Regions from separate parts of the Pseudomonas sp. Stari2 genome, predicted to be linked through region 2. Evidence: predicted binding sites of a transcription regulator. Region 2 holds the regulator's gene; the other holds the start of a gene.
The links. The regulator FliA, encoded in region 2, starts transcription of late flagellar genes. The targets are predictions, from matches to a motif close to CTAAAGTTTNNNNNNNNNNNGCCGNTAA.
Positions count from the first base shown of each region.

Region 1: a site for FliA is predicted at 3,651-3,678, ahead of NH234_RS02695 (methyl-accepting chemotaxis protein). Genes of this name have one in related genera too.

Region 1 is NZ_CP099760.1:596,125-605,646, reverse strand. It holds gene NH234_RS02720 (HutD family protein) at 1-350, opposite strand, end outside; gene hutC (histidine utilization repressor) at 347-1,057, opposite strand; gene NH234_RS02710 (formimidoylglutamate deiminase) at 1,203-2,567, shown strand; gene NH234_RS02705 (lipocalin family protein) at 2,616-3,185, opposite strand; gene NH234_RS02700 (hypothetical protein) at 3,217-3,471, opposite strand; gene NH234_RS02695 (methyl-accepting chemotaxis protein) at 3,754-5,646, shown strand; gene NH234_RS02690 (DUF924 family protein) at 5,974-6,576, opposite strand; gene NH234_RS02685 (class 1 fructose-bisphosphatase) at 6,580-7,590, opposite strand; gene NH234_RS02680 (DUF3999 domain-containing protein) at 7,788-9,152, opposite strand; gene NH234_RS02675 (DUF2339 domain-containing protein) at 9,149-9,522, opposite strand, start outside.
Region 2 is NZ_CP099760.1:1,992,304-2,001,825, forward strand. It holds gene flhF (flagellar biosynthesis protein FlhF) at 1-1,221, shown strand, start outside; gene fleN (flagellar synthesis regulator FleN) at 1,335-2,165, shown strand; gene fliA (RNA polymerase sigma factor FliA) at 2,162-2,902, shown strand; gene NH234_RS09165 (chemotaxis response regulator CheY) at 3,070-3,441, shown strand; gene NH234_RS09170 (protein phosphatase CheZ) at 3,459-4,247, shown strand; gene NH234_RS09175 (chemotaxis protein CheA) at 4,285-6,558, shown strand; gene NH234_RS09180 (chemotaxis response regulator protein-glutamate methylesterase) at 6,608-7,750, shown strand; gene NH234_RS09185 (flagellar motor protein) at 7,750-8,490, shown strand; gene motD (flagellar motor protein MotD) at 8,503-9,393, shown strand; gene NH234_RS09195 (ParA family protein) at 9,437-9,522, shown strand, end outside.

The DNA.
Region 1 (9,522 bases), 1.4 Mb from region 2:
CGCTGCGGCGCATAGATCAGGTTGAAGTCGCGAATCGCCCCTCCGAGCAAGGTACAGGACACCTGGCTTTCACCGCTGAAGGCAAACGGGTCGAGGGGTAACAGCGGCCGAGTGTCGTCACCGTCGACACACAAGGTCATGCCGTCGCCCTGCAACACCGTGATCACCCGTTGATAACCGGAGAACGTCGAGAAGCCACCGGATTCGGCGATATCGGCAATCGACAGGCGCCAGCCGAAACCGTCGAGGCCGGCACCGGCGTCACGGGTGATTTCCTCGGTGCTGCCGCCGCCGTTTTTCCACGGCATGCGCGGGTAGCCTTCGGCGCGTAAAACCTTCAACTCTTTCATTTATGGAACCGACCTTCCAGACGATGACGGGAACCGGGGTGGATCAGGCGCGCCGCCGTCACCGGCTGACGGCCCGACCAGGTGCGGCGACGGATCAGCAGGCACGGCTCGCCTTTTTCGATCTGCAGCAATTTGCATTCGGACGGCTCGGCGAGGATCGCTTCGACCACATGTTCGCCTTCGGTCAGCGGCGCGACCTGGTTGAGATAGGCGTAAGGCGTCTGCAGGGTGAAGTCCTGCTTGAGGTATTCCGGAGCGACCAGCGCGTTGACGAAGCGGTCTTCAATTTGCACCGGAATATCGTTTTCGTAATGCACGATCAGCGAATGGAATACCTTCTGCCCTTCGCGCATGTCCAGGGCCAGGGCGCGCTCGGAACCGGCGGCCTCTTCTTCCAGGGTAATCACCTGGCAGGTGTGGCGATGGCCACGGGAGGCGATTTCATCGGCGATGTTGTGCACCTCGAACAGCGCGGACTGGCTCTTCGGTTCGGCGACGAACGTGCCGACACCTTGCATGCGCACCAGCAAACCGTCGGCGGTCATCTCGCGCAGCGCGCGGTTGATGGTCATGCGGCTGAAGCCCAATTGGCTGACCAGCTCGCTTTCCGACGGCACGCGGTAATGCGGCGGCCAGTTACCACTGTCTATCTGCTGGGTGATCATCTGTTTGACGCGGGCGTACAAGGGCGCCGGACTGTCGCCCATGTTCGCGGCCAACGGAGAAACTGGAGGCGGAGTCGGCACGATGGATCCCTGTTCATTGGATAAGGTTGCTAGCTTGCCGGAGTTTACCGGGCAGGCAAACGTCTGTATATGTATATACAAATAACACACGATGGGGTGCTGAACCATGTCCGCCTTCTTTGCCGAACGCGCGCTGCTGCCTAACGGATGGGCCAACAATGTACGTCTCGAGGTCAGCGCCGATGGCGTGTTGACCCGAATCCAGGCCGATTCCACTGCAGATGGCGCCGAACGGCTGAGCGGTCCGCTGCTGCCGGGCATGCCGAATCTGCACTCCCACGCGTTCCAGCGAGCGATGGCCGGGTTGGCAGAAGTGGCCGGCAATCCCAATGACAGTTTCTGGACCTGGCGCGATCTGATGTACCGGCTCGTCGGAAAAATCAGCCCGGACCAGCTCGGCGTGATCGCCCGTCAGCTGTACATCGAAATGCTCAAGGTCGGTTACACCTCGGTCGCCGAATTCCATTACGTCCATCACGATCACAACGGGCAGCCGTACGCCGATCCGGCCGAGCTGGCGTTGCGCATCAGCCAGGCCGCCAGCTCCGCCGGCATCGGTTTGACGCTGTTGCCGGTGCTCTACAGCCACAGCGGTTTCGGTGGCCAGACGCCGAACGAGGGCCAGCGCCGCTTCATCAACAGCACCGAAAACTACCTGAAACTGCAATCACGCCTGCAACCGTTGCTGGCGCAGCAGAAGGCTCAGTCGCTGGGATTGTGTTTCCACTCGTTGCGCGCGGTTACCCCGCAGCAGATCAGCGAAGTGCTGGCGGCCAGCGACAAGCAATGCCCGGTACATATCCACATCGCCGAACAGCAGAAGGAAGTCGACGACTGCCTGAGCTGGAGCGGTCGCCGTCCGCTGCAATGGCTGTATGAAAACACCGAAGTCGATCAGCGCTGGTGCCTGGTGCACGCGACCCACGCCAATCCGGAAGAAGTCACGCTGATGGCCAAGAGTCGCGCCATTGCCGGCCTGTGCCTGACCACCGAGGCCAACCTCGGCGACGGGATTTTCCCGGCGGTGGATTTCCTCGCTCAGGGCGGACGCATGGGCATCGGTTCCGACAGCCATGTGTCGTTGAGTGTGGTGGAAGAACTGCGTTGGCTGGAATACGGCCAGCGTCTGCGCGATCAGCGACGCAATCGCTTGTATGGCGCGGATCAACCGATGGTTGGTCGCACGTTGTATGACGCCGCACTGGACGGTGGCGCTCAGGCGCTGGGCCAGCCGATCGGCGCGCTGGAAGTCGGCAAACGCGCCGACTGGATTGTGCTCGATGGCAGCGATCCGTACCTGGCCACGGCCAGCGGTGACGGGATCCTCAACCGCTGGCTGTTTGCCGGTGGCGACCGTCAGGTGCGTGACGTGCTGGTCAACGGTCAGTGGGTCGTACGTGACGGGCACCATGCCGGGGAAGAGGACAGCAATCGCGCCTTCACCCAGGTGCTGCGAGAGCTTTTGGGCTGACACAAAAAAACCTGTGGAGGGCTACCTCCACAGGTTTTTTGTTGCGCGTCAGTTGGACGTCTTGGCCATCTGCTGATCCGACGCCCGCCAGATCAACCGCGTGGTGTCGTAACCCTGCTGACGCGCCTTGCTCAACAGCTCCTCGCGCACCACACCGTTGACAGTCGGGGTGCGGGACAGCAGCCACAGGTAACGTCGGCTCGGGTCACCAACAATGGCGGTCTTGTAGTCGTCACTGACGTACAGCACCCAGTATTGGCCCTTGGCCGAACCCGGAATCAGCCGCGAGAACCAGGTGTCGAACTCGACCCACAATTTGTCGGTTTTACCCGGCACCTGTGGATAAGCCGTGCCCTTGACCTCTTCCCATTGCCAGTCCTTGGTCAGGCAACGGTTGAATACGCCCAGGTTGCCGTCCGATTCGAGCGTGTAACGGGCTTCGGATTGTGCGCAGTTGCGCTGGAAATACATCGGCAGTCGTGCCAATTCGTACCAGGTGCCCTGGTAACGCTTGAGGTTGACGCTGTGGACTGTCTTGGGCGCCAGCGGATCTTCACCGGTCGTGGCGCAGCCGGCCAATACCAGGCCGGCAAAAAGGACAAGCAATAACCGCTTCATTGTTTTTCTCCCGTGGGCGCGTAGCCCCGGTTTACTTCAGGCCTTGGCCGGAAAACATCAACACTTTGTCACCGGCGTACTGCACGCTGATAAAGCTGTTCTTGTCGCCCCAGGTGCAACTGGACATGCCGAGCGCGCCCGAGCAATCGGTAGGCTTGCCGAGCAGCGTCTCCACTTCGGCCTTGGCCATGCCGGCCGAGAGCTTGGAGTAGTTTTCCTGATTGACCTTGCTGCATGCGGCCAACAGCACGCAAAACGACAGAAGGGCGATAGATCGCAGCGACATGGTGTAACTCCTGGAACGGAAGGGGGATGGCCTGGCGCCAACCAGAAGCTTAGAAGAGAAAACCCCTGTCTGGTTCCCTGGGGGACTGGCTATTTGTTCGCCCGCTCGTCCGGCATTCATCGGTAAATCAGACACTTTGTAAGGCTATTGAGCATTTCGTCGCCTTTAACAAAAGCGTCCTCATCTTTGTCACGCGGCGGTCGAAATAAGAGCAGCGCAAAGCCCGAGAGTGTGGCAAATTGCCGCCCTTTCTTGACCAGCCCCTTCGCGGTAGCTCACTTAATGACCAGAAACATGAAATTCAGCCACAAGATCTTGTTGGCTGCTGCCCTCGTGGTGGCCGTAGCGTTCGCCTGTTTCATTTTGTTCAACGACTATCGACAACGCGAAGCCCTGCAAACCAGTACCGAAGCGGCCATGCAGGAACTGGGCAGCCTGACCACCAGCAACATCCAGACCTGGCTGGAAAGCCGCATCCAGTTGCTGCAATCGATGTCGCAGCAGGTTGTCGCCGACGGCAACGCCCCGGCCAGTCTTAAGCGCATCATCGACCTGCCCGCCTACACCGGCAATTTCCAGCTCAGCTACTTCGGCGGCGCCGACGGTGTGATGTTCTCGATCCCGGCCGGCAACCGCGCACCGGACTACGACCCGCGCGCCCGTGGCTGGTACAAAGCCGCGAACAGCGCCCAGCAGACCATCGTCACCGAACCGTACATCGCCGCCTCGTCAGGCAAACTGGTGATTACCGTTGCCACTCCGGTACAGCGCCAGGGCCAGATGATTGGTGTGGCCGGTGCCGACATTGATCTGTCGAGTGTCAGCGCGATCATCAACTCGCTGAACTTCGGTGGCCACGGCCACGCGTTCATCGTCAGCGCCGACGGCAAGATCCTGATCCACCCGGACAGCAAACTGGTGCTCAAGACCCTGGCCGAGGCCTATCCCAACGGTGCACCAAAAGTCAGCCCGGGCCTGAAGGAAGTCGAGTTCGACGGCAAGACCCAACTGATCTCCTTCACCCGCGTCAACGGCGTGCCATCGGCCGACTGGTACGTGGGTCTGGTGCTGGACAAGGACACCGCGTTCTCGATGCTCAGCGAGTTCCGCACATCGGCGCTGATCGCCATGGTCATCGCCGTGGTGATCATCATCGCCCTGCTCGGCATGCTGATCCGCGTGCTGATGCAACCGCTGCTGACCATGGGCCGCGCCATGCATGACATCGCCGAAGGCGAAGGCGACCTGACCAAACGCCTGACCATCCACGGCCACGACGAGTTCGGTGCGCTGGGGTTGTCGTTCAACCGTTTCGTCGAGCGTATCCACACCTCGATCCGCGAAGTGTCCTCGGCCACCGGGCAGGTCAACGAAGTCGCCCTGCGCGTGGTCGCGGCGTCCAACTCGTCGATGTTCAATTCCGACCAACAGGCCTCGCGCACCAACAGCGTGGCCGCTGCAATCAATCAGCTCGGCGCCGCCGCCCAGGAAATCGCCCAGAACGCCGCCCTCGCCTCGCAACACTCCAGCGACGCACGCAGCCTGGCCGAAGACGGCCAGCAGGTTGTGGATAAAACCATCCACGCCATGCAGCAACTGTCGGCGAAGATCAGCGACTCCTGCGGCAACATCGAAACCTTGAACAGCAACACCGTGAACATCGGGCAGATTCTGGAAGTGATCACCAGCATCTCCCAGCAGACCAACCTGCTGGCGCTCAACGCCGCCATCGAAGCGGCCCGTGCCGGTGAGGCCGGTCGTGGTTTCGCCGTGGTGGCCGACGAAGTGCGCAACCTGGCACACCGCACCCAGGATTCGGCGCAGCAAGTGCAAAGCATGATCGAAGAACTGCAGGTCGGCGCACGTCAGGCCGTCGGCATCATGACCGAGAGCCAACGCGAGAGCGAAAGCAGCGTCGGCATTGCCAATCAGGCCGGCGAGCGTCTGGAAAGCGTGACCCAGCGCATCGGCGAGATCGACGGCATGAACCAGTCGGTGGCGACCGCGACCGAAGAGCAGACAGCGGTGGTCGAGTCGATCAACGTGGATATCAACGAGATCAACACGCTGAACCAGGAAGGTGTGGAGAACCTGCAGGCGACGTTGCGCGCTTGTGCGGATCTTGAGCAGCAGGCGGCGCGGTTGAAACAGTTGGTGGGTAGCTTCCGGATCTGAGGCGCGGTTACTGACCTCATCGCTGGCAAGTCGAGTCGTCGCACCGTAGCTCCCACAGGTAATGTGTGTTCACACAATTTGTGTCTCACATCAAACACTGTGGGAGCGGGCTTGCCCGCGATAGCGGTATACATGACACAGAAGGCCGGAAATGTAATCCGCGATTCGCAAGGAAATTTGGCCAATGAACAAAAATCACAATTGCACGGATTCAGATCAAACTACTTTATTGGCAATCCTTGCATTGGGTGCCGACGAAATTGATCAAGAAAAGTACAGAGACGTTGAAGACTTGTTTCTTGAATTGGATAAGTGGACGCGGACAAGCTAGAAACTTGACCCAGGCTGTTTGAGAAACTCCAATTCCTGCGCCGTAGACTCCCGCCCCAACACCGCATTGCGATGCGGAAACCGCCCAAACCGCGCAATCACCCGCTGGTGCCGCTCGGCATAATCCAGGTTGTCGGCAAACACCCCACGCTCCGCCTCCGGCTGTTCAGCCACCAATTCGATGAATCGCGAGACGGCTTCATTCTGCACAGCGAGGTTTTCGCAGTGTTCGAAGACGAGGTAGATGAAGAGTCGCTGAATCGGTTTCAACTGCCGGTCGAAATCCGCCGCAATGCCTTGGGCGACCAGTTTCTGCGCCCGCAGATCGCCGGAAAAAGCCTTGGGTGTATCGCGAAAGATCATTCGCGGGAGTTGGTCGAGCAGCAGCACCAGCGCCAGCCAACCTTCGGGACGTTGCGTCCACTCGGTCAATCCGCCGGCGAGGGCCTGATCGACAAAGACCCCGAAACGCTCACGCGCTTCGAGGTCCTGACTGTCTTTCTTGCCGAACCACAACCTGCCCTGTTGCGCCGTCACTTCAGTCGCTGACTCGGCATGACCGAACCACCAATCGAGCAACGGCTGCCAAGGCGCGGTCATGGTTTATTCCTTGTGGTAAGCCGTGGCGCGGGCGACTTCTTCTTTCGAGCCGAGGAACACCGCTACGCGCTGGTGCAGGCCTTCAGGCTGGATGTCGAGGATGCGCTGGTGACCGTCGGTGGAAGCGCCGCCCGCCTGTTCCACCAGGAACGACATCGGGTTGGCTTCGTACATCAGGCGCAGTTTGCCTGGCTTGGACGGCTCGCGGCTGTCGCGCGGGTACATGAACAGACCGCCACGGGTCAGGATGCGGTGCACGTCGGCAACCATCGCCGCGACCCAACGCATGTTGTAGTTCTTTTTCAGCGGGCCTTCTTCACCGGCCAGCAGTTCCGAAACGTAGCGCTGTACCGGAGCTTCCCAGTGACGCTGGTTGGACATGTTGATGGCGAATTCCTGGGTGCTTTCAGGAATGGTGATGTCTTCGTGAGTCAGGACGAAGCTGCCCATTTCGCGGTCCAGGGTGAAACCCTTCACGCCATTGCCCAGGGTCAGGATCAGCATGGTCTGCGGACCGTAGATCGCGTAACCGGCCGCAACCTGCTGGGTGCCTGGCTGCAGGAAGGCCTTTTCGTTCAGGGCTTCGTTCTGGCTCAGGTATTCGTTCGGGCAACGCAGTACCGAGAAGATGGTGCCGACCGGCGCGTTGATGTCGATGTTCGACGAACCGTCCAGCGGGTCGAATACCAGCAGGTAGGCGCCTTTCGGGTATTTGCCCGGGATCTGGTAGGCGTTGTCCATTTCTTCGGACGCCATGCCGGCCAGGTGACCGCCCCACTCGTTGGCTTCGAGCAGGATTTCGTTCGACAGTACGTCGAGCTTCTTCTGCACTTCGCCTTGCACGTTCTCAGTGCCCATGCTGCCCAGAACACCGCCCAGGGCGCCTTTGGACACGGCGTGGCTGATCTCTTTGCAGGCACGCGCCACCACTTCGATCAGGAAGCGCAGATCGGCAGGAGTGTTGTTGCTGCGGGTCTGCTCAATCAAATAGCGACTCAGGGTAACGCGGGACATGGACGGCTCCGGTGGAATGGGGGGGCTGAAAACCCGCGCAGTTTACAGGGAGTCTTAAACCGTAGCGAGCAATGACGCCCGCTAACGTGCGTCGGGTGCAATTCCTGCTATCAGACGTGATCGAACCGGGAGAGTTCAGACACGGGATTCAGCGTAGTTGGAAACCCGACGGGTGTGGAGGCCACACCCGTCATAACTCAGGACTTGGCCGGCGGCTTGCGCAGCAGACTGAAGGCCATCGCGGCCAGAAACAGCACACTCAACAGTAATACCGCCCACAATCCGATTTTCTTCCAGTTGGTCTCGGCGACAGCTGCTGTCGTCGCCGTCGTTGTCTGCGTCGCGACTGCATCGCCCTGCACCGTGGCCTTGCCCAGCGTGGCCAGCTTCTCCGGTTTGAAGTCGGGGATCAGCGTGCTCAGCGGCAGGTTCGCCGTTCTCACCGTCGGATTGCCCAGCGCCAGGCTGTAAGGCCCGTCACCGCGAGCAAGGAAGATCACCTGTGTGGCGCGCACCGCGTACTTGATGCTCGGCGCCTGCTCGCCGAGGCCGCCGCCGCGTTCGTCGACCGTCAGCTTCAACTGCTGGACGGTCTGGCCGTAAAGCTGCAATTCGTTCTGCACCACGTCCTGGCCATTCTGGGTCAGGCGATAGAGTAAGCCGCTGCTCAACGGTTGCCACGGCAGACTGGTTTCGCGGCGCCCCGAGAGCATCACCGGCGCCAGGCTGTTGGGTTGTTTCAACTCAACCTGGACCCGTTCGACATTCAGCCCCATCGGTAACTGCCAGGTGTATTCCCCGGCCTTGGTGCTGCTGCCGGCCAGCGCTGGCGACCAGACCAGCGGCAACGGCAGGTTTTGCGGGTCGCTGCTTTTCAATTGCACCGAGGTCAGCGTTGGTGCTGCATTGGGCGAATCCCACAACAGCCGCAGATAGCGCGCCGATTGCCCCGGCAGCGCGACTTCATGCTGTTCGATGCGCTCATCGGAAAAAGTCAGGCGCGCGACCTGGCCTTCACCCCACGGTTGCCAGTGCTGCAGGTCGTCGCTGGCCTCGATGCTGAAACGCTGGAAGCCGTCGCGCTCGCTGGTCCAGTCGAGGATCAGTTGCTGCAAAGGTGCCTTGATTGCACTGGCATCCAGCAGCCAGCCGCGCAGCACTTCCTCGCCCGCTTCCAGCTGGCTGGAGGGCTGCACTTCCACCAGCGTGCCGGTGGTCGTGGACTGCACCCGCACACTCGGCGCACGTTCGGTGGCATCCGCCGAGTTATACAGCGGAAACCACTTCACCGTGTTCATGTGGCCGTCATCGCGGGTCTGCGCCGATTCCCGGGCCAGCGCATAGGCCTGCGGTTCACCGGCGGCGTTGAACACCCGCAGGTCACTGAGGTCGGTCTGGCGCGCCTGCAACTGCACGCTCAGCGGCATTTCGAGGCGATACCACGGGCCTGCGCCACTGACCGACAACGGCACCAGCGCGGCGAAGTCCGCCGGTTTTTCCTGAGCGCCGGCCGTCATGGCCACGCCCAGCAACAGCCACCCGAGATTAAGCTTGCGACTCAAGACGACACTCCTTCGGTTTCCGGGGCCGGTTTGTCCGCCTCCGGTGCAGCTTCGACGCGTTTGGGCGGCAGCGGCGCGAAGTAGCCCACCACCAGCAGCAACACACCGACGCCGATAAACGAGACGATCCGCGCCAGCCCGCCACGGTTGCTCAGTTCGACAAAAATCAGTTTCGCCACCACCAGCGCAATCAGCGCCGCACCGATCAGCCACACTTCGCGGCGATGGCGCAGGTGCCCGCCGATCATCAATCCGAGCGCCATCAGCGTCCAGACGATGGACAGCCCGGCCTGCACCAGCATTGATTCGAGCAACAGGTCGAGCTCGAACGGGATCCCCGCCCAATGGTGTGCGGCGCGGGTCACCAACG
Region 2 (9,522 bases):
ACGGCGGCGCTGGATTACAAACTGTCGGCTCTGGCGCCACGGGTTCCGAACATGGAACTCGAAGACGAGCTGCGCAAGACCCAGTCGCGCATCGTTACCGCCCAGGCCGAGCTGAGCATGCGTGGTGAGGCCGACGGCAACACCAATCGCCAGTTGTTCTCCGGTCTGCCATTGACCGCCGGCCTGCCGCTGACGGCGGCCGAGCCTCTGACAGAACCGACGTACGCCGCACCGGCCCGTCCAGCCCCGGCACCTGCGCCGGCTGCCGCTGGCGTCGATCCGCGTGCGCTGGATTCGATGCGTTTCGAACTCAACAGCCTGCGCGAACTGATGGAAGTGCAGCTCGGCACCCTGGCCTGGAATCAGCTGCAAGGCAGCCGTCCGGCCCAGGCCAATCTGTATCGTCGTCTGCAGCGCATCGGTCTGTCCGGTCCGTTGTCCCGCGACCTGCTGGCGCTGACCAGCGATATCGAAGAGCCTCGTCAGGCCTGGCGCATGTTGCTCGCGCACCTGGCGCGGATGATTGCCACGCCGGAAGTCGAGCCGCTGGAAGAGGGCGGAGTGATTGCCATGGTCGGCCCGGCCGGCATGGGCAAGACCACCACCCTGGCCAAGCTGGCTGCCCGTTATGTGCTCAAGTACGGCGCGCAGAACATTGCGCTGGTGAGCATGGACAGTTTCCGCATCGGCGCTCAGGAACAGCTGAAAACCCTGGGCCGGATCCTCAATGTGTCGGTGACCCACGTCGACCCGGGCCAGTCCCTGGTGCAGGCGCTGGATCCACTGCTGCGCAAACGCGTGGTGCTGATCGATACCGCCGGCCTGCAGGCCAGCGATCCGGCACTGCGCATGCAGCTGGAAAGTCTGGCCGGTCGTGGCATTCGGTCGAAAAATTATCTGGTGCTGGCAACCACCAGCCAGAAACAGGTTCTAACCGCCGCTTATCACAGTTACAAGCGTTGCGGGCTCGCCGGGTGCATCCTGACTAAACTGGATGAGACGGCCAGCCTTGGCGAAGTGCTGAGTCTGGCGATCAGTCATGAACTGCCGGTCGCCTACCTGACCGATGGCCCCCGGATTCCGGATGATCTGCATCTGCCGCGCCGTCATCAATTGGTCAGCCGCGCCGTCAGCGTGCAAATGCAGGAAGAACCCAGCGAAGAAGCCATGGCTGACATGTTCGCTGATATCTACCACAGCCCGACCAAGCAGGTTGGCTGAGGTAATGAACAGTTTTTGTACCTACATCGATGGTCTGCCACGCATTGTTCCGGTTGTGAACGCGCAGCCAGTAATGTGGCCTCCGTCTATGCAAGACAAGGTAAAGAAATAACATGGGCAGCATGCATCCCGTACAGGTGATCGCGGTGACCGGCGGCAAAGGTGGCGTCGGCAAGACTAACGTGTCAGTGAACTTGTCCCTGGCGCTGGCAGAGCTTGGCCGTCGGGTCATGCTGCTGGACGCCGACCTGGGTCTGGCGAACGTCGACGTTCTGCTGGGCCTCACGCCCAAACGTACCCTGGCCGATGTGATCGAGGGCCGCTGCGAGCTGCGCGACGTGCTGTTGCAAGGTCCCGGCGGGATCCGCATCGTGCCGGCCGCTTCTGGCACCCAGAGCATGGTTCATCTGAGTCCGGCCCAGCATGCCGGCCTGATCCAGGCGTTCAGCGATATCGGCGACAATCTCGATGTGTTGGTGATCGACACCGCTGCGGGTATCGGTGACTCGGTAGTCAGTTTTGTTCGCGCTGCGCAAGAAGTGTTGCTGGTGGTCTGCGACGAGCCGACCTCGATTACCGACGCCTACGCGCTGATCAAACTGCTGAACCGCGATTACGGCATGAACCGCTTCCGCGTCCTGGCCAACATGGCCCAGAGCCCGCAGGAAGGTCGCAATCTGTTCGCCAAGTTGACCAAGGTCACGGATCGCTTCCTTGACGTCGCCCTACAATACGTCGGCGCGGTGCCTTACGACGAAAGCGTGCGCAAGGCGGTGCAGAAGCAGCGTGCGGTCTATGAAGCTTTCCCGCGTTCCAAGTGCGCACTGGCGTTCAAGGCGATCGCACAGAAGGTCGACACCTGGCCGCTGCCCGCCAACCCGCGCGGCCACCTCGAATTTTTCGTCGAGCGCCTCGTGCAGCAAACGGCAGGACCTGTGCTATGACCGCCAGCGGTATGAATTTCTACAAGAAGTCGGCACGTGACGCGCAGTACGAACTGATCGAGCGTTACGCGCCACTGGTCAAACGCATTGCTTACCACTTGCTGGCGCGATTGCCTGCCAGTGTGCAGGTCGAAGACCTGATCCAGGCCGGGATGATCGGCCTGCTCGAAGTCTCGACCAAATACGACGCCAGCAAAGGCGCCAGTTTCGAAACGTACGCGGGCATCCGGATCCGCGGCGCCATGCTCGATGAAGTACGCAAGGGGGACTGGGCACCACGCTCGGTTCACCGTAACACCCGTATGGTCAGCGACGCGATTCGCTCGATTGAAGCTAAAACCGGCCGTGACGCTAAAGATCACGAGGTTGCGGCCGAACTCCAATTGAGTCTCGACGATTACTACGGGATTTTGAATGACACCCTGGGCAGCCGACTGTTCAGTTTCGACGACCTGTTGCAGGACGGCGAACACGAAGGGCTGCACGAGGATGGCGCCAGTGCTCATCTTGAGCCGTCGCGCGATCTGGAAGATGAGCGCTTCCAGGCTGCGTTGGCGGACGCGATTGCCAATTTGCCGGAGCGTGAGCGACTGGTGTTGGCGCTGTACTACGACGAAGAGCTGAACCTCAAGGAAATCGGTGAAGTCCTTGGCGTCAGTGAATCGCGGGTCAGCCAGTTACATAGCCAGTGCGCGGCCCGCTTGCGGGGGCGTTTGGGGGAGTGGCGAGCGCGCTGAAGGCAGTGTGGGGACGCTGCGAACGAGGCTGGTGCGGTGGTGAACGGCACCGGTCTTGCTCTGTTGTGCTCCAGACAGTCATCGAGTGTTTTGCCGGATTGATTGAAATGGCGCGTCCAGGTGCTGGGCGCGTTTAAGACTGCTTGGAGGTCGAATTGAACAAAGACATGAAAATCCTCATCGTTGATGACTTCTCAACGATGCGGCGGATCATCAAGAACCTGTTGCGTGACCTCGGGTTCACCAACACCGTTGAAGCCGACGATGGCACCACTGCCATTCCGGTACTCAACAGCGGCAGCATCGACTTTCTGGTGACCGACTGGAACATGCCTGGCATGACCGGTATCGACTTGCTGCGTCACGTGCGCGCCGATGAAAAACTCAAGCACCTGCCAGTGCTGATGGTGACTGCTGAAGCCAAGCGCGAGCAGATCATCGAAGCGGCCCAGGCCGGTGTTAACGGCTACGTGGTCAAACCTTTCACGGCTCAGGCGCTGAAAGAAAAAATCGAGAAGATTTTCGAACGCATCGGCTGATGACGCGCGGGGGAGCTATGGAGCATAAAGAATCTTCACAGGGCGACTTCGAGTCGACGCTGAAAAAACACGCGGTCGAACTGGTCGAAAGCCTTGAAAAAGGCAGGTTCGGCGACGCTGTGCAACTGATCCATGAGCTCAATCAGACCCGTGACCGTGGCCTGTACCAGGAAGTCGGCAAGCTCACGCGCGAACTGCACAGTGCAATCGTCAACTTCCAGATCGACCCGCACATGCCGCAGGCCGAGGAAGTGTCGCAGATCACTGATGCGACCGAGCGCCTGAGCTATGTGGTCAAGCTGACCGAAGCGGCGGCCAACCGCACCATGGACCTGGTGGAAAGCGCCACGCCGGTGGTCAATGGTCTGGCTGACGAAGCCCAGGCATTGAGTGCCGACTGGGGACGCTTCATGCGTCGTGAAGTCGGGGCTGAGGAGTTCCGCGAGCTGGCGCGTCGGGTCGACGGTTTTCTGACACGCAGCAGCACCGACAACCGCGCAGTGTCGAGCAACCTCAACGACATTCTGCTGGCCCAGGATTACCAGGACCTCACAGGTCAAGTGATCAAGCGCGTGACCCAGTTGGTCACCGAAGTCGAAAGCAATCTGCTCAAACTCGTGCTCATGGCCAGCCAGGTGGACCGCTTTGCGGGCATCGAACATGACCGTGCTGCAATGCTCGCTGAAAAAGATCCACAAAAACATCTCTCGCAGGGTGAAGGTCCGCAGATTCATGCCGATAAACGAGAAGACGTTGTGTCCGGTCAGGACGATGTGGACGATTTGTTATCCAGCCTTGGATTTTAGTTTTCTGGGTTTTTAGACCTGTAGGAGCACCCCATTAATGAGCTTCGGCGCCGATGAAGAGATCCTTCAGGATTTCCTGGTTGAGGCCGGCGAGATTCTTGAGCAACTGTCCGAACAACTGGTCGAGCTGGAAAGCCGCCCGGATGACGCAGATCTGCTCAACGCAATTTTTCGCGGTTTCCACACTGTAAAAGGGGGCGCCGGCTTCCTTCAGCTCAATGAGCTGGTGGAGTGCTGTCACATCGCCGAAAACGTGTTCGACATCCTGCGCAAGGGTGAGCGTCGTGTAGATGCAGAACTGATGGACGTGGTGCTCGAAGCGCTGGACGCGGTGAACAGCATGTTCAGCGAAGTCCGCGATCGCAGCCCGATCACCGCTGCAACCCCGGAACTGCTGGCCGCCCTGGCGCGTCTGGCCGAACCGCAATCGGCGGATGAAGCCCCGGCTTCGCCCGTGGCCGAGATGATCGAAGAGCTGGTCGTTGAAAACGAAACCGGCGACTCCGGCGACATCACCGATAACGAATTTGAACAGTTGCTGGACTCGCTGAACGCCGTCAAGGCCGAAGCCGAAGCCCCCGCGCCTGCCTCCAGCGAAGCGGCCAGCGATGAAATCACCGATGCCGAATTCGAGTCGCTGCTCGACCAGTTGCACGGCAAGGGCCAGTTCGCGGCCGACGCCGTGGCACCGGCGGCCGCTGCGCCTGCGACTCCGGCGGCGGGCGACAGCTCGGACATTACCGACGACGAATTCGAAGCCTTGCTCGATCAGTTGCACGGCAAGGGCAACTTTGCCGTCGATGCGCTGGAGTCGGCCATTGCTTCCGTCCCTGCGAATGCAAGTGCTGCCCCGGCAGCGGCGGCGGCCGGTAGTGATCTGATCACCGACCACGAGTTTGAATCGCTGCTCGACGATCTGCATGGCAAAGGCAAGTTCACTGACGTCAACACCGGAGCCGTCGTGACTGCCGGCAATGCCTCGGCTGTTGCGACGCCGGCTGCGAAGACGCCAGCCACTGCGGCAAAACCTGTTGCAAAAGCGCCTGAGCCTAAAACCGAACCGGCCAAACCGGCTGCCGCTGCTGCACCGGCTCCGGCCCGTGCACCGGCGACGCCACCACCGGAAAAACCGGCGAGTGAAGCCGAGACCACCGTGCGTGTGGACACCGCGCGTCTCGACGAAATCATGAACATGGTCGGCGAGCTGGTACTGGTGCGTAACCGTCTGGTGCGTCTGGGCCTGAACAGCGGCGACGAGTCGATGCAGAAGGCCGTGTCGAACCTCGATGTGGTCACCGCCGACTTGCAGACCGCTGTCATGAAGACCCGGATGCAGCCGATCAAGAAAGTCTTCGGCCGCTTCCCGCGACTGGTTCGCGACCTCGCGCGTCAGCTCAAGAAAGAAATCAACCTGGAACTGGTGGGTGAAGAGACCGACCTCGACAAGAACCTCGTCGAGGCACTGGCCGACCCGCTGGTCCACTTGGTGCGCAACGCGGTCGACCACGGCATCGAGTCGCCGGAAGAACGCGAAGCCTCGGGCAAGGCCCGTGGCGGCAAGGTGATCCTGGCTGCTGAACAGGAAGGCGACCACATCCTGCTGTCGATCTCCGACGACGGCAAAGGCATGGACCCGAACGTCCTGCGCGCCATCGCCGTGAAACGCGGTGTGATGGACAAGGATGCCGCCGACCGCCTGAGCGACACCGAATGCTACAACCTGATCTTCGCCCCGGGCTTCTCGACCAAGACCGAGATCTCCGACGTGTCCGGCCGCGGTGTCGGCATGGACGTGGTGAAGACCAAGATTTCCCAGCTCAACGGTTCGATCAACATCTATTCGACCAAGGGCGCCGGCTCGAAAATCGTCATCAAGGTGCCGCTGACGCTGGCGATCATGCCGACCCTGATGGTGATGCTCGGCAACCAGGCGTTCGCGTTCCCGCTGGTGAACGTCAACGAAATCTTCCACCTCGACCTGTCGACCACCAACGTGGTGGATGGCCAGGAAGTGGTGATCGTGCGGGACAAGGCGCTGCCATTGTTCTACCTCAAGCGCTGGCTGGTCAGCTCCGCCGCTCACGAAGAGCAGCGCGAAGGCCATGTGGTGATCCTTTCGGTGGGCACCCAGCGGATCGGCTTCGTCGTCGATCAACTGGTCGGCCAGGAAGAAGTGGTCATCAAGCCATTGGGCAAAATGCTGCAGGGAACCCCGGGCATGTCCGGCGCCACCATTACCGGTGACGGCCGCATTGCACTGATTCTCGATGTTCCAAGCATGCTCAAGCGTTACGCCGCGCGGCGTATTTGAATCCGGGGCAGCGGAGCGACAACGTCCCGCTGCACCTAATGGAGTGTTTATGGCAGTCAAAGTCCTGGTGGTGGACGATTCGGGTTTTTTCCGCCGCCGCGTCTCGGAAATTCTTTCAGCGGATCCGAGCATCCAGGTTGTCGGTACGGCAACCAACGGTAAAGAGGCGATCGATCAGGCCCTGGCCCTCAAGCCGGACGTGATCACCATGGACTACGAGATGCCGATGATGGACGGCATCACGGCCGTGCGGCACATCATGCAGCGCTGCCCGACCCCTGTGTTGATGTTCTCCTCGCTGACTCATGAAGGTGCCCGGGTAACTCTGGATGCGCTGGATGCTGGCGCGGTGGATTTCCTGCCGAAGAATTTCGAAGACATCTCCCGTAATCCGGAGAAGGTCAAGCAACTGCTGTGCGAGAAGGTTCACAGCATCTCGCGCAGTAACCGTCGTTTCAGTGCCTACAGTGCCCCGGCGCCTGCCGCTGCACCTGCACCTGCACCTGCGCCGACTCCGGCAGCAGCGCCGTCGAGTTTTGGCAGCCACGGTGCTCCGGCTCGTCCGGCACCTGCGCCTGCACCGGCTCGCGTTCCGGCTGCCAGTGCTTCGTCGCCTGCTCCGAAACGCAAGGCCTACAAGCTGGTGGCGATCGGCACCTCGACCGGTGGCCCGGTTGCGCTGCAGCGGGTTCTGACCCAGTTGCCGGCCAACTTCCCGGCGCCGATCGTGCTGATCCAGCACATGCCGGCAGCCTTCACCAAGGCCTTCGCCGAGCGTCTGGACAAGCTGTGCCGCATCAGTGTCAAGGAGGCCGAGGATGGCGACATCCTGCGTCCGGGTCTGGCGCTGCTGGCACCGGGTGGCAAGCAGATGATGATCGACGGCCGTGGCGCAGTGAAAATCCTGCCGGGCGATGAGCGTCTGAACTACAAGCCTTGCGTGGACATCACCTTCGGTTCTGCGGCGAAATCCTACAGCGACAAAGTTCTGGCGGTCGTACTGACCGGCATGGGCGCCGACGGTCGCGAAGGCGCGCGTCTGCTCAAACAGGGCGGCAGCACCGTCTGGGCCCAGGATGAAGCCAGTTGCGTGATCTACGGCATGCCGATGGCGATCGTCAAGGCTGACCTCGCGGATGCGGTGTACGGTCTGGACGATATCGGCAAGCACATCGTCGAGGCGTGTATCTGATGGATGTTCTAAGCCTTATCGGGATCATCATGGCGTTTGTCGCCATCATCGGCGGCAATTTCCTTGAAGGCGGTCACCTCGGCGCACTGGCCAACGGCCCGGCGGCGCTGATCGTGCTCGGCGGGACCATCGGTGCCGCCTTGCTGCAATCGCCGATGAGCGCGTTCAAGCGTGCCATGCAGATTCTGGCCTGGATCTTTTTCCCGCCGCGTGTGGATCTGGCCGGCGGCATCGACCGCGTCGTTAACTGGAGCCTCACCGCACGCAAGGAAGGCCTGCTGGGCCTGGAAGGCGTGGCGGATGCCGAACCCGACGCCTACTCGCGCAAGGGCCTGCAACTGCTGGTCGACGGCGCCGAGCCGGAAGCGATCCGCAGCATTCTCGAAGTGGATTTCTACACCCAGGAAGCCCGCGACATCGAAGCCGCGAAGGTTTTTGAAAGCATGGGCGGCTACGCGCCGACCATCGGTATCATCGGTGCGGTGATGGGCCTGATCCACGTGATGGGCAACCTGGCCGATCCGTCGCAACTGGGCAACGGCATCGCCGTGGCATTCGTCGCCACCATCTACGGTGTGGCCAGCGCCAACCTGGTGTTGCTGCCGGTCGCCGCCAAGCTCAAGTCAATTGCGTTGCGGCAGTCGCGTTATCGCGAAATGTTGTTGGAAGGTATTTTGTCGATCGCTGAAGGTGAAAACCCACGCTCCATCGAGTTGAAGCTTCAGGGCTTCATGGATTAAGGGACTAACCTCATGGCACGTCGTCGCCAGCATGAAGAGCACGTAAACCATGAACGTTGGCTGGTTTCCTACGCCGACTTCATCACCTTGCTCTTTGCCTTTTTCGTGGTGATGTACTCCATCTCGTCGATCAACGAAGGCAAGTACAAGGTCATCTCCGAAGCGTTGATCGGAGTCTTCACCGACTCCGACCGCTCGCTCAAGCCGATCCCGATCGGTGAAGAACGCCCGAAGACCGTGACCCCGGCCAAGCCGCTGGTCAAGGACAGTGAGCAGGTCGATGCCGGCATCGCCGGGGCCAGCGATCCGCTGAAAAGCATCGCCGACGATATCAGCGCCGCGTTCGGCGACCTGATCGCGAGCAACCAGATGACCGTGCGCGGCAACGAGCTGTGGGTCGAGATCGAACTCAACTCCAGCCTGTTGTTCGGTAGCGGCGACGCCATGCCGAGCGACATCGCGTTCAACATCATCGACAAGGTTGCGGCGATCCTCAAACCGTTCGACAACCCGATTCACGTCGAAGGCTTCACCGACGACCAGCCGATCCGCACCGCGCAGTACCCGACCAACTGGGAGCTGTCTTCGGCGCGTTCGGCGAGCATCGTGCGCATGCTGGCGATGCAGGGCGTCAACCCTGGCCGCATGGCTTCGGTGGGTTATGGCGAATTTCAGCCGGTGGCCAACAACGCCACCGCCGAAGGCCGGGCGAAGAACCGTCGCGTCGTGCTGGTGGTGTCGCGCAATCTCGATGTTCGTCGCAGCCTGACCGGCACCGGGACCGCCAATGCAACACCGGACGCTGCGTTGAAGCGTGCTGGCACACAAACTGCACCGACCCCGGTCAAGACGCCGGGACGCGAGAGTGCCGTCAATTCTCCGTCGCCCGCATTAATACGCTGAGCCATGTCTCGGCCGAGCATCTCGGCCGGGAGGAACAATCCGAATGAGAGTCTGGGCAGTCGCCAATCAAAAGGGTGGTGTTGGTAAAACCACTTCTTCCATCGCTTTAGCCGGTTTGCTGGCAGAGGC